One region of the Pseudomonas sp. Stari2 genome, then DNA from elsewhere that is predicted to be linked to it. Evidence: riboswitches for the same ligand, from Rfam matches in the RefSeq annotation. Region 1 holds a riboswitch; the other holds the start of a gene.
What was found. Region 1 has a riboswitch for cobalamin ahead of cobO (cob(I)yrinic acid a,c-diamide adenosyltransferase). Riboswitches for the same ligand answer to the same signal wherever they lie in the genome.
Positions count from the first base shown of each region.

Region 2: linked by a shared signal. The riboswitch ahead of NH234_RS17115 (TonB-dependent receptor plug domain-containing protein) and the one ahead of cobO (cob(I)yrinic acid a,c-diamide adenosyltransferase) in region 1 are both predicted to bind cobalamin.

Region 1 is NZ_CP099760.1:2,068,803-2,074,625, reverse strand. It holds gene bluB (5,6-dimethylbenzimidazole synthase) at 1-427, opposite strand, end outside; gene NH234_RS09545 (cobyrinate a,c-diamide synthase) at 424-1,719, opposite strand; gene cobO (cob(I)yrinic acid a,c-diamide adenosyltransferase) at 1,716-2,327, opposite strand; cobalamin riboswitch at 2,408-2,633, opposite strand; gene NH234_RS09535 (hypothetical protein) at 2,800-3,384, shown strand; gene NH234_RS09530 (sorbosone dehydrogenase family protein) at 3,450-4,763, shown strand; gene NH234_RS09525 (C40 family peptidase) at 4,833-5,369, opposite strand; gene NH234_RS09520 (NlpC/P60 family protein) at 5,588-5,823, opposite strand, start outside.
Region 2 is NZ_CP099760.1:3,797,847-3,803,669, forward strand. It holds gene NH234_RS17090 (DUF2790 domain-containing protein) at 1-48, opposite strand, end outside; gene NH234_RS17095 (hypothetical protein) at 175-333, shown strand; partial or broken gene NH234_RS17100 (pirin family protein) at 382-609, opposite strand; gene NH234_RS17105 (DoxX family protein) at 694-1,131, opposite strand; gene NH234_RS17110 (LysR family transcriptional regulator) at 1,301-2,209, shown strand; cobalamin riboswitch at 2,244-2,450, shown strand; gene NH234_RS17115 (TonB-dependent receptor plug domain-containing protein) at 2,542-4,479, shown strand; gene NH234_RS17120 (ferredoxin) at 4,479-4,838, shown strand; gene NH234_RS17125 (ABC transporter substrate-binding protein) at 4,835-5,746, shown strand.

The sequences.
Region 1 (5,823 bases):
CCAGCCACAGGTTCTGGATCGCGCAGGACAATGAGGCCATGTCCATTTCCGGCAGCGTGCGACGGCCGAAAATGTATCGTTCGCGATCGTCCATCAACGCCGCGACCAACACTTCCGCGCAGTCGTTGATGCCTTCGACCTTGAGCTTCATGAACTCGTCGCTGCGCTCGCCGAGGGCTTCGGCGGTGCGCACGCGTTCTTCTTCAACAAGGTTCTGGATCTGGCCACGCAAGGCGCGGTCGCTGATACGGATGAAGCGCCACGGCTGCATCAGGCCGACGCTCGGTGCCTGATGTGCAGCCTCAAGCAATCGGCGCAACAGTTCCGGCTCGAGCGTGCCACCGCTGAAGTGGCGCATGTCGCGGCGTTCGGCGATGGCGCGGTAGACCGCTTCGCGCTCGGTTTCAGTGAAGGCGTTGTCGGTCATGGCACCAACAGTGCGGCAATCGCCGACGGATTCGACGGGAAGTAAAAATGCACGTACGAAGCGGTCATCCGACCTTCCCGATACACCGCTTCTGCGCCGCGCCCGCCATTGGGGCTGTGGCCACGGGCGATGGGTGCCAGTTCGGTGGTGGTAAGGGAATGGTGATAAGTGTGGCCGCGCAACTGGCCTTCCGGCATGTCGACCTCTTGCAAGGCCAGCGCGGCCAGACGTTTCTGCATCACGGCATCGCCACTCAGCAGGCCGACCAAATCAGCGCGGGTGCCTTCGACATCGGTCAACGAATCCAGCAGATAGAGCATGCCGCCACATTCGGCGAGTAACGGTTTTCCGGCGGCGTGATGCGCGCGGATCGCACGGAGCATGTCGGTGTTCTGCGACAAGGCAACGTGATGCAATTCCGGATAACCGCCGGGCAAGTACAAACTGTCAGCGTCAGGCAATTGCGTATCGCGGATCGGCGAGAAGAAACTCAGCTCCGCGCCCATCGCCCGCAACAAATCGAGACTGGCGCCGTAGGTAAAGGCGAAAGCTTCATCGCGGGCGACGGCGATTCGCACGCCTTCGAGCAGCCTTTCGGTCCTGCCGATTTCAGGCGCGGCGAATTCCACGGCCGGTGGCAGCGCTACCTCGCAAGTGCCAGCCAGCGCTTCGGCGGCGGCGTCGAGGCGCACGTCGAGGTCATTGAGTTCGCTGGCCTGCACCAGACCGAGGTGGCGACTTGGCAGTTCGATCCCGGTTTCCCGGGACAACGCGCCATACCAGCGTAGGCCTTCAGTCAGACTGCCTTCGAGCAACTGCGCGTGACGCACTGTGCCAACGCGGTTGGCCAGCACGCCGGCGAACGGCAAGTCCGGCTGATAGCGCGCCAGGCCCAGCGCCAAGGCGCCGAAGGTCTGGGCCATGGCCGTGCCGTCGATCACGCCGAGTACCGGCACGCCAAAATGCCGCGCCAGATCGGCGCTCGACGGCGTGCCATCGAACAAGCCCATCACGCCTTCGATCAAGATCAGATCCGCTTCAGCGGCGGCTTCCCACAGCAGACGACGACTTTCCTGCTCGCCGACCATCCACATGTCCAATTGATAGACCGGCGCACCGCTGGCGCGCTCGAGGATCATCGGGTCAAGAAAGTCCGGGCCGCACTTGAACACGCGAACCTTGCGCCCCTGATTGCGGTGCAGACGCGCCAACGCGGCGGTGACGGTGGTCTTGCCCTGGCCGGAGGCCGGCGCGGCGATCAGTACCGCCGGGCAGTGACGTGGTTGATTCAAAGTTCGACGCCTTTCTGCGCTTTGATACCGGCCTGGAAGGCGTGCTTGATCATGCCCATTTCGGTGACGGTGTCGCCCATCTCGATCATTTCCGGCTTGGCGGCGCGACCGGTGACGATAACGTGCTGCATCGGCGGACGGGCCTGCAGATCGCTGAGCACCTGATCGAGGTCGAGGTAACCGTGCTTGAGGGCTATGTTCAGTTCATCGAGCACCACCAGACCGATTGACGGATCACGCAGCAGCTCGCGGGAGACTTCCCATGCCGCTTCGGCGGCGGCGATGTCGCGCTGGCGATCCTGGGTTTCCCAGGTAAAGCCTTCGCCCATCACATGAAAACGAACCTGCTCGGGGAAGCGGCGGAAGAACAGCTCTTCACCCGTGCTGTTGCGTCCCTTGATGAACTGCACCACGCCGCACTGCATGCCGTGGCCCATGGCGCGGGCGAGCATGCCGAACGCCGAGCTGCTTTTGCCTTTGCCGTTGCCGGTGAGCACCAGCACCAGGCCGCATTCGTCGGGCGAGTTGGCGATGCGCTCGTCGATCACGGCTTTTTTGCGCTGCATGCGCGCCAGGTGGCGCTCGTCGCGTTCAGGGGAATCAGTCATGGGGGAGCTCTCCGTTGAGGCTGGATAACGGCGGGCAGGCACAAGAATAGACGGCAACAAGCCTGGCATCGCCCACCGTGACGCCGCTGGATGGATCAGGCCGGTCTCCGGGCTCATGAGCGGCTTGCACCAGGCTGCGCGCCTTCCCGCTTTGAGCAGTGGCATCCGACGCAGCTTTCACTCATTTACCGTTGCGGGGGCAGCGCCGGGATCGTGATGGCTCTTCGCGTGAAGACCCTCCTCACCGGCTTCCCTGTTTCACTCTGTCGACAGCGGTCACAGAGCACCTGAAACAAGCCGCGAAGGTTAGAGGGTTGGGGGTGGAGCGTCAAATGAAGAGGCTCCCTGAAAGCGAATAACTGCCGTCGATCAATTATCTGACGCCAATCTTGTGCCACACTGTCAGCAGTGATATCAAAGAGCCATGCTTTTTGACTGCAGAGAGCACATCACAATAACAAGGGAGAGCACCATGCAAGGCATGATCATCAGCAATCCGCGGCTGGAATTCCTGCGCCCGGTGCTGGAACGCTGGTTTGACTGTATCGACCGCTACAACGCCGTGCGCGGCGACAATGACGCGCCTTACTGGCATGACGAAAAAGCCAACCTCGGCCTGCTGTCAGCCGCCGCCTGGATGGCCGAATTGGTGACCCTGCGTGACACCGCCACCCGCAAGCAGAACGAGGAAGGCGAACGCAATGCCCGCGCCGACCTGTTCCTGGCAGGCGCCGAAGATCGCGCCTACATTCAGGCGACCCAGCGCTGGCCGCGCGTCAACAGCCTGAATCTGACTCAGGCCCTGGCCGATATCACCGCCGACGCCAAGCGCATCAGCTACGCCAGCGATCTCAAACTCGGCTGCCTGTTCGTCGCCCCACAGAAAGCCCAGCACAGCGCCAGCCCGGAAGAACTGCAGGACATGGTCGACGACCTGCAAAAGGAGCACACCTGCGCCGTCGCCTGGTACTTTCCCTACGCCTACCGCAAATTGCGCAGCGAAGCCGGCAACTATCACCCCGGCATTGCCGTGCTTTTCAAGGAAGCCCGCGGCTGAGGGTTGAACCATCGGGCTTGTGCGCTTCTCTATGACTAAGAATGCATTCATAGGGAAGATCAGTAATGCGCAAGCCCCACCTCGTTTTCGTCATCGCACTCGCCGGAGGGCTCACCGCCTGTGGTGAATCCTCCAGCCTGCAAGTCTCGGACGGCACCGGCCCGTCCCCCAAACTGCCCGAACCGAACAAGACCCTGATCCCGACTGTGAACATCGCCCCGGCGATCGGCTGGCCGGCCGGCGCGAAACCGACGCCAGCGGCAGGCACTCAGGTAGCGGCGTTTGCCGAGAATCTCGATCACCCGCGCTGGCTCTACGTGCTGCCCAACGGCGATGTGCTGGTGGCGGAAACCAATGCACCGCCGAAACCGGACGATGGCAAAGGCATACGCGGCTGGGTGATGAAAAAAGTCATGGGCCGCGCCGGTGCCGGCGTACCGAGCCCGAACCGCATCACCCTGCTGCGTGATGCCGATCATGATGGCGTGGCCGAGACCCGCACGGTGTTCCTGCAGAACCTTAACTCGCCGTTCGGCATGACTCTGGTCGGCAACGATCTGTACGTGGCCGACACCGATCGCCTGTTGCGCTTCAACTACGAGCCCGGCGCGACCGAAATCAAGAGCCAGCCGATCAAGGTCGTGGATCTGCCGGGCGGCCCGCTCAACCATCACTGGACCAAGAACGTCATCGCCAGCAAGGACGGCAGCAAGCTGTACGTCACGGTCGGCTCGAACAGCAACGTCGGCGAAAACGGCCTGGATCAGGAAGAAGGGCGCGCAGCGATCTGGGAAGTGGACCGGGCGACCGGCAATCACCGAATCTTCGCTTCGGGCATCCGCAACCCCAACGGCCTGGCCTGGGAGCCGAAAAGCGGCGCGCTATGGACGGCGGTAAACGAGCGGGACGAGATCGGCAGCGATCTGGTGCCGGACTACATCACCTCGGTCAAGGATGGCGGCTTCTATGGATGGCCGTTCAGCTATTACGGCCAGCATGTCGATGTCCGCGCCGAGCCACAAAACCTGGATCTGGTGGCCAAGGCCATCGCTCCGGATTACGCCGTTGGGCCGCACACCGCGTCACTGGGCCTGACCTTCGCCGAGGGCGCCACACTGCCGGCCCAATTCAAGGAGGGCGCATTCATCGGCCAGCACGGCTCGTGGAACCGCAAGCCACACAGTGGCTACAAGGTGATCTTCGTGCCGTTCAGCGCCGGTAAGCCGAGCGGCACACCGGTGGATGTACTGACCGGCTTCCTCGACAAGGACGAGAACGCCCTGGGTCGCCCGGTTGGCGTGGTGATTGATCAGCAAGGTGGATTGCTGGTCGCGGACGATGTGGGAAACAAGGTGTGGCGGGTGACGGCGGCCAAATAGCCCAAACCCTGAAACAAAAAAAACCGTGGGAGCCAATATGTCCCCACGGTTTTTTATTGATTCGCAGCTTTACGGGTTATGCGCCAGATGTTCCGGCTGTAGAACGCGCTTGGCACTCAGATAAGCCTTCTGCCAATACGCTTTCGAAAGGCTGTCCAGCTTTACCGTACCGCCGGTGGCCGGGGCGTGAACGAAGCGCCCTTCCCCGACATAAATTCCCGCATGACTGACCTGAGAGCCGCCATTGGTGGCGAAGAAGATCAGGTCGCCGGTTTGCAGCCCTTCCTTGCCGACATTCGGCGCCTGCATGACGATCAACTCGCGCGTGGAACGAGGCAAGCTGATGCCGGCCGCATCGCGGTAGACAAAACCGATCAGGCCGCTGCAATCGAAGCCCGAGTCCGGCGTGTTGCCGCCCCAGCGATAAGGCGTACCCACAAGCCCGAGCGCGCGGAACAGCACATCTTCGGCGGCGGGAGAAAAAGCCTGGGAGGATCCGAACACAATCGGCGCGCGAACCACAGGGGCTGGCGGCGGAGTGCGGCTGGCGCATGCGCTGAGCAGCGCTGCGAAAAACATCAGGGCAAGGCGGGCCGTCATCGTCATAAGCAGAACATCCTGATCTGGCTGCGGCTTTTACTGCCGATTCGACAGAAAACAAAACCGCCTGCGTTGGGACGCAGGCGGTTTGCCATCAATATAGATCAGGATTCTAGCGGCTACGCGGCAAACTTCAAGTAAGACTTTAACTTCACCTTGTAAAGTTTAAGCCTATTGCCCCTGAAGGACCGCTTGTCGCCACGAGCGTGGCGACAAAGGAGTGATTACTTGCGAGCGGTAACCACGGTTGGAGCGTTCGCCAAAGCGCGTTTGGCTTCGATGAAGGTCTTGCTCCAGTAGCTGTCACCCAAGCTGTCGATGCGGACACCGCCACTGCGACGACTGCTGGAGTGAATGAACTGGTTGTCGCCCAGGTAGATCCCGGCGTGGCTTACACGACCGCGACGACCATTGGTGGCGAAGAACAGCAGATCGCCCGGCTCAAGGTTGCTGCGCGATA
Region 2 (5,823 bases), 1.7 Mb from region 1:
GCCAAAGCTGCCAAGCATTAAAACCAGTGCGATTTTCTTGAAGTTCATGATGTTCACCGTCTCGTTGAGGACCGTGTTCGTTCACGGGTTGGAGACAATGCTAAGGGTTGAGGCGGTGCTGAAAAATCGGCAGGTTGGACAAACACTGTTGCTGGAATTTGTATGAATACGTGATTGCTCGTCAGCCTGCTCGCCGCACCCAGCGGGGTCTGGCTGGGTTGGCGGCTGCATCCAAGTCTGGATCAGCGCCGAATGTACCGTGCCAGCTACGGCTTGCTGGTGGTCACGGCGCTGAAACTGCTGTGGGATGGCTTCGCGGGTTTTCTGGCCTGAACAGGGACCGGGCTTACTTGAACACCGGCAGCGCCCCATCCGCCTGCTTGAGATACTCGCGCAACCGCCCGCCGGGTGCATCGGCATGTTGTGAATGAACGAGGCTTCGCCTTCAAAGAGGTCGAGGAACACGAAGGGTTTGATCAACTGGCCCAGATCCGAAGAGCTCATCCGTCGCACGATCGAGCCGTGCCCGCTGCCGCTGGTGCGGTAGCGAAGGGCGCGGTGAGTGACGGGTTCGCGAGTGTAGCCGGGGAGGTGTTGCTGAACGGTCACGATGATTACTCGATGCTGTTACAGAGGGCGGCCAACAAACGGCAAAGCGCCGCGAGGGAACCTGTCCCTCGCGGCGCCCGGCTTTCAGCGGCGACGGGCGTCGAGGCTGAAGCGACCGGCACCGAAGGCCACGACTTGCAACAGGCCGCCGGCCATGGCGATGTTCTTGAAGAAGTGGATGAACTGGTTCTGGTCAGCCAGCGCATTGTGGAAGGCCAGTGCGGTGACCACGCTGAACGCGGCCAGCACAGCGGCGACGGTGCGAGTGCGGTAGCCGGCGATCAGCGCCAGGCCACCACCGATTTCGACGATGATTGCCAAAGCCAGCGCCACTTGCGGCAGCGGCAGCCCGACCGAGCCGATGTAGCCGATCATCATGGCCGGCGCGGCGAGTTTGGAAAAACCGGAGAGGATGAAAATCACGCTGAGCAAGACACGGCCGATCAAGGCAGCCGAGGCTTGTTTGGTGTCGGAAGCGTTCTGTACAGCAGTTGCTTGAGCGATGTTTGCAGAAGTAGCCATGGGAGTATTTCCTTCAATGGGGTCCGGTTCGACTTGAACCGTCCGGATGAAGAAATGTTGCGCCTCGACAGCTCATCTGAATAGACGACTAATTTAGATCGTTACGTTCGATAAAATAGGCAAGCTGTTCACCCAATATAGGCCTCCATGGCGACTCAAGGACACCGACATGATCTCCGACCCAGGCACACCGACACTCGATCAACTGCGGGTCTTTCTTACCGTCGTCGAAGTCGGCAGTTTTGCCGCCGCGGCGCGCAAGCTCCACCGGGCGACCTCGGTCATCAGCTACTCGATTGCCAATCTCGAAATGCAACTGGGCGTCACCCTCTTCGATCGTGAAACCACCCGCAAACCGCAACTCACCGACGCCGGCCGCACTGTGCTGGCCGAAGCCCGGACCATCGCCAACGGCGTGCATGGCTTGCGCGCCAAGGTCAAAGGCCTGCTGCAGGGGCTGGAAGCCGAAGTGCATGTCGTACTCGACGTAATGTTGCCCGCCGAGCGCGTGGTGGATGCGCTGAAATCCTTTCGCGAGGAATTCCCCACTGTTGCCCTGCATCTGCACATTGAAGCGCTCGGCGCCGTGACTGAGTTGGTAATCAATCGCGGCGCGGTGGTTGGCGTCAGCGGCCCGATGAATGACGGCATCAACGGCATCGAAAAAATCGGCATCGGCAGCGTCGAGCTGATTCCGGTGGCGGCGCCGAATCACCCGTTGGCGACCGCTGAAGGCAATGTTCCGGGTGCCGGGCGCGAGCACACGCAACTGGTGCTGTCGGATCGCTCGCAACTGACCAAAGACAAGGAATTCGCTGTGCTGAGCAACCGCACCTGGCGCCTGGCGGACCTGGGTGCCAAGCACATGCTGCTGCGCGAGGGCATCGGCTGGGGCAACATGCCCCGGCCGATGATCCAGGAAGATCTGGATACCGGCCGACTGGTGCAACTGGATCTGCCGGAATACACCAGCGGGCAATACACCTTCGACGCGATCTACCGCACCGATGTGCCACCGGGGCCGGCGGCGCGGTGGTTGATCGAGCGTTTCGTTCAGCAGAATACGCGCGAGGCTTGATCCGGCAAGTTGACGAGCGCCCATCCGGATGTTCAGATGCCGCCCTGTTTCAGGTGTCCCATGCCGCCGTGCATGGGGTGAAACGGGAAACCGGTACGTTCTTTTCGAACAAGTCCGGTGCTGCCCCCGCAACGGTAGGCGCGTGATGCTTTCGATACACCACTGTGGCCAGACGGCCATGGGAAGGTGAAAGCGTCCATACGCGCGAGCCCGGAGACCGGCCTGAAATTCTGTTTGGCAAACTCCTGCGGTGGGCGGGCATGGGCCGGTGTCGGCGTGTGCGCGATGCCTTCTCCTGCATGCTCTTCTGCGAAGATCCTTTCGAGAAGACAATGATTCGACCTTTCAACACTCCGGCTCCATCCCTGTTGTTCGGCTGCCTGTTCAGCCCCCTGCTGCTGGCGGATGATGCACCGCTCGAACTCACCCAGCAAATCGTTTCCGCGCCGTCGGTGGAGTCCACCACGGTGGCGGACATGGCGCAGTTCGGCAGCAAGGTCGAGGTCGTCACCCGTGAGCAGATCGAACGCGCCGGCCCCAGCGCCGATGTCACCCGCGTCATGCAGATGTTCATTCCCGGCCTGTACGTCGCGCCGAAAAACGGCCCGTTCGACTACGGCACCTATTCGCTGCTGGGTGGGCGCAACGATGACACGCTGATCCTGCTCGACGGCGTGCGCCTGAACAATCGCCTGTACGGCGGCCTGTATCTGGACACCCTGCCGGCCAACGCCATCGAACGCATCGAAGTGCTCAAGGGTGGGCAAAGTCTGTTGTTCGGCACCCAGGCCGTGTCCGGCGTGATCAACATCGTCACTCGTAGCCCGCAAAGTCGCAAAGCCTCCGGCGAAGTGAACATGGGCGTGGATACATTCGGCGGCACCACCGAGGATGCGCGGGTCGAGAACATCTTCACCAACGGTTTCGGCGACCTGGGCTTGCTGGCCTACGTCAGCCATAACGTCTCGGACGGCTATCAGCCGTTTCGCAATCGCGACATCAAGAACGACAGCGAAAAGAAGCGCGCCTACGAAGTCACCACCTTCGGCGGCAAGGCGATTCAGTCCTTTGGCGATGACGCGCGCCTGGAACTGTTCTACCAGTACGCTGACGCCAACCTCGACTTCGCCCGCCCGGTGGACAACCACAAGACCACCAACGACCGTATCCAGCAGATCGCCACGGCGACCTTTGAACAGAACGTCAACGAACGCCTGAGCTACTTCGTCAAAGGCCATATCAACGACTGGGATACCCGCTACACGCGCATCAACAACACGTCCGATGGCGGTGTAAAAACCATCAACCACAACGACTATTGGGGCTTCACCGACTGGGGTGTGCAGGCCGAAGGCAAGGCCGAATTGCCCGGCGGCCATGTGCTGGTGTTCGGCACGGACAACCAATGGTTCAAGGGCCAGGACGATGTGCTGATCATCGACAATGACAAGGCTGAAGCCCACGCGCTCTATACTCAAATGCGCCCGCAGATCGACGCCCTGCCCGACTGGCATCCGAGCATCGGTATTCGTCACGAAGCCATGAGCGGCGGCGACAGCGCAACGATCGGCATGCTCACTTCGTTGTATGACCTCAATGAACACTGGGCACTGCGCGGCCAGTACGGCACCGCCTACAAACTGCCGAACGCCGAGCAACTGTTCGTCAACGAACCGGGCGACGAGTTGGGCAACCGCAACCTGAAACCAGAGAAAAGTCGCAACGCCGAACTCGGCCTCGACTACAAAGGCTTGCTGCTCGATCGCGAGTTCAGCGCCAGCGTCACCCTGTTCAAACGCAAGATCGATGACCTGATTACTCTCGACGACATTCAGTGGGTCAATGGCCAGGGGCGGATACAGATGCGTGGTTTCGAGGCGGACGCAAAACTGGCGCTCAACGCGCAATGGAGCCTGCAAGCGGACATGACCCGCAACCTCACCGAGTCGCGTGCCGGCGTCACACTCAACGATGTTCCGAGCTTCTTCGCTCGTTCCCGCATCGGTTACGAGTCGGTTGACCGGATGTGGGGCGCCGGCAGTGCGATCCGCTATATCCGCGATGTGATCAGCTCGAAGCAGGTCGAGTACGGCCATTACTCCGTGGTGGATGCCGACGCTTATCGCTATCTCGACGGTGCCCATCAGCATCGCCTGAGCCTGCTGGTGGAAAACCTGTTCGACCGCGACTACGTCACCAGCCGTTCGAGCAACGTCGACAACCTCGGACGGCCGTTCACCTCCGAAGTGCGCTACACGTACCGTTTCTGATGGCTGAAATCAAAACCATCGACGGCGTCGACACGCACCCGGACTGGTCGCATGTTCCCGCCCATGCCCGCCACGTATTCCTCTGCACCGGCCCGCGCTGCACCCAGCGCGGCGCCTTGCAGCTATGGAAAACCCTGCGTCGGCACTTGCTGGCCCATGACCGCATCGAGACCCCCGGCGGCGTTTTGCTGACCCGCACGCACTGTCAATTCCCGTGCAACCTGGGGCCGGTCATGACGGTGTATCCGGAGACCTGCTGGTATGGCGTGCGCAGCCACGCGGATGCGCAACGGCTGGTCGAAGTGCACCTGGTGGGCGGCGAGGTGGTCGAGGATCTGTTGATCAAGGAGCGCTCATGAGAAGGCTGTGTTTTCTGGCGGGTGCCCTGCTCTGCACTTCGCCGGTTCTGGCAGATGATTATCGCAATTGTGGCGAGACCTGGCACCTGCCGGTGTCGCCACCGTCGCGGATTGTTGCGCTCAACCAGCATGCGGCCGATCTTGTGTTGGCGTTGGGCGCCGGCCCGGCGCTGGCCGGCGTCGCCTATCTGGATGACACCGGTACGCCGCAATCCGAGTACTTCGGCGTGCCGGTGATTTCGCCCCGCTATCCATCGAGCGAAGTGCTGTACGCGCAGAAACCGGATCTCGTGGTCGGCGGCTTCGCCACGGCGTTTGGCAACGGCGTCACGTCACGCAGCGGACTGGAGCGCAACGGCGTGGCTTCGTATTTGCTGGAGTCGGCCTGCAACGGACACTCGCTGGATTACTTCGAACTCATCCACAACGACCTCTCGACCCTCGGTGCCTTGCTGCACAAGCAGCAGCGCGCTCGGGAACTGAGCGATGCAATGGATGCCGATCTGGAAAAGGCCAAGGCTTTAACCCACCTGGACAGGCCGCTGTCAGTGTTCTACCTAGACAGCGAGGTCAACGGACTCGACAGCGAAGGCCGGCGTGGTTTTGTTACCAATCTGCTGGCCGCCGCCGGGGCACGAAACCTGTTCGCCGACATCAACCAATACCGGGTGACCGTCAGCCGCGAAACCCTGCTTGCCACGGACCCCGACGTGATCCTGCTGGCCGATGCCCAATGGTCACCGGCCAGCCGCAAACGTCAGTTGCTGATGCAGGATCCAGTGCTGTCGACCCTGCGGGCCGTGCGTGAGGGGCGGATGATCGATATTCCGTTTACGCATCTGTTGCCGACCGTCAGCAGCGGTCGGGTGGCGCTGGAGTTGGCAGAGCGGCTCAGGGCCTTGCCTTGAACATCAACACGAGATTTATCCGGAACGGCAATAAATGACGAGACGGTTATCCCGTAAGACTGGTAGAACGGCTGGGC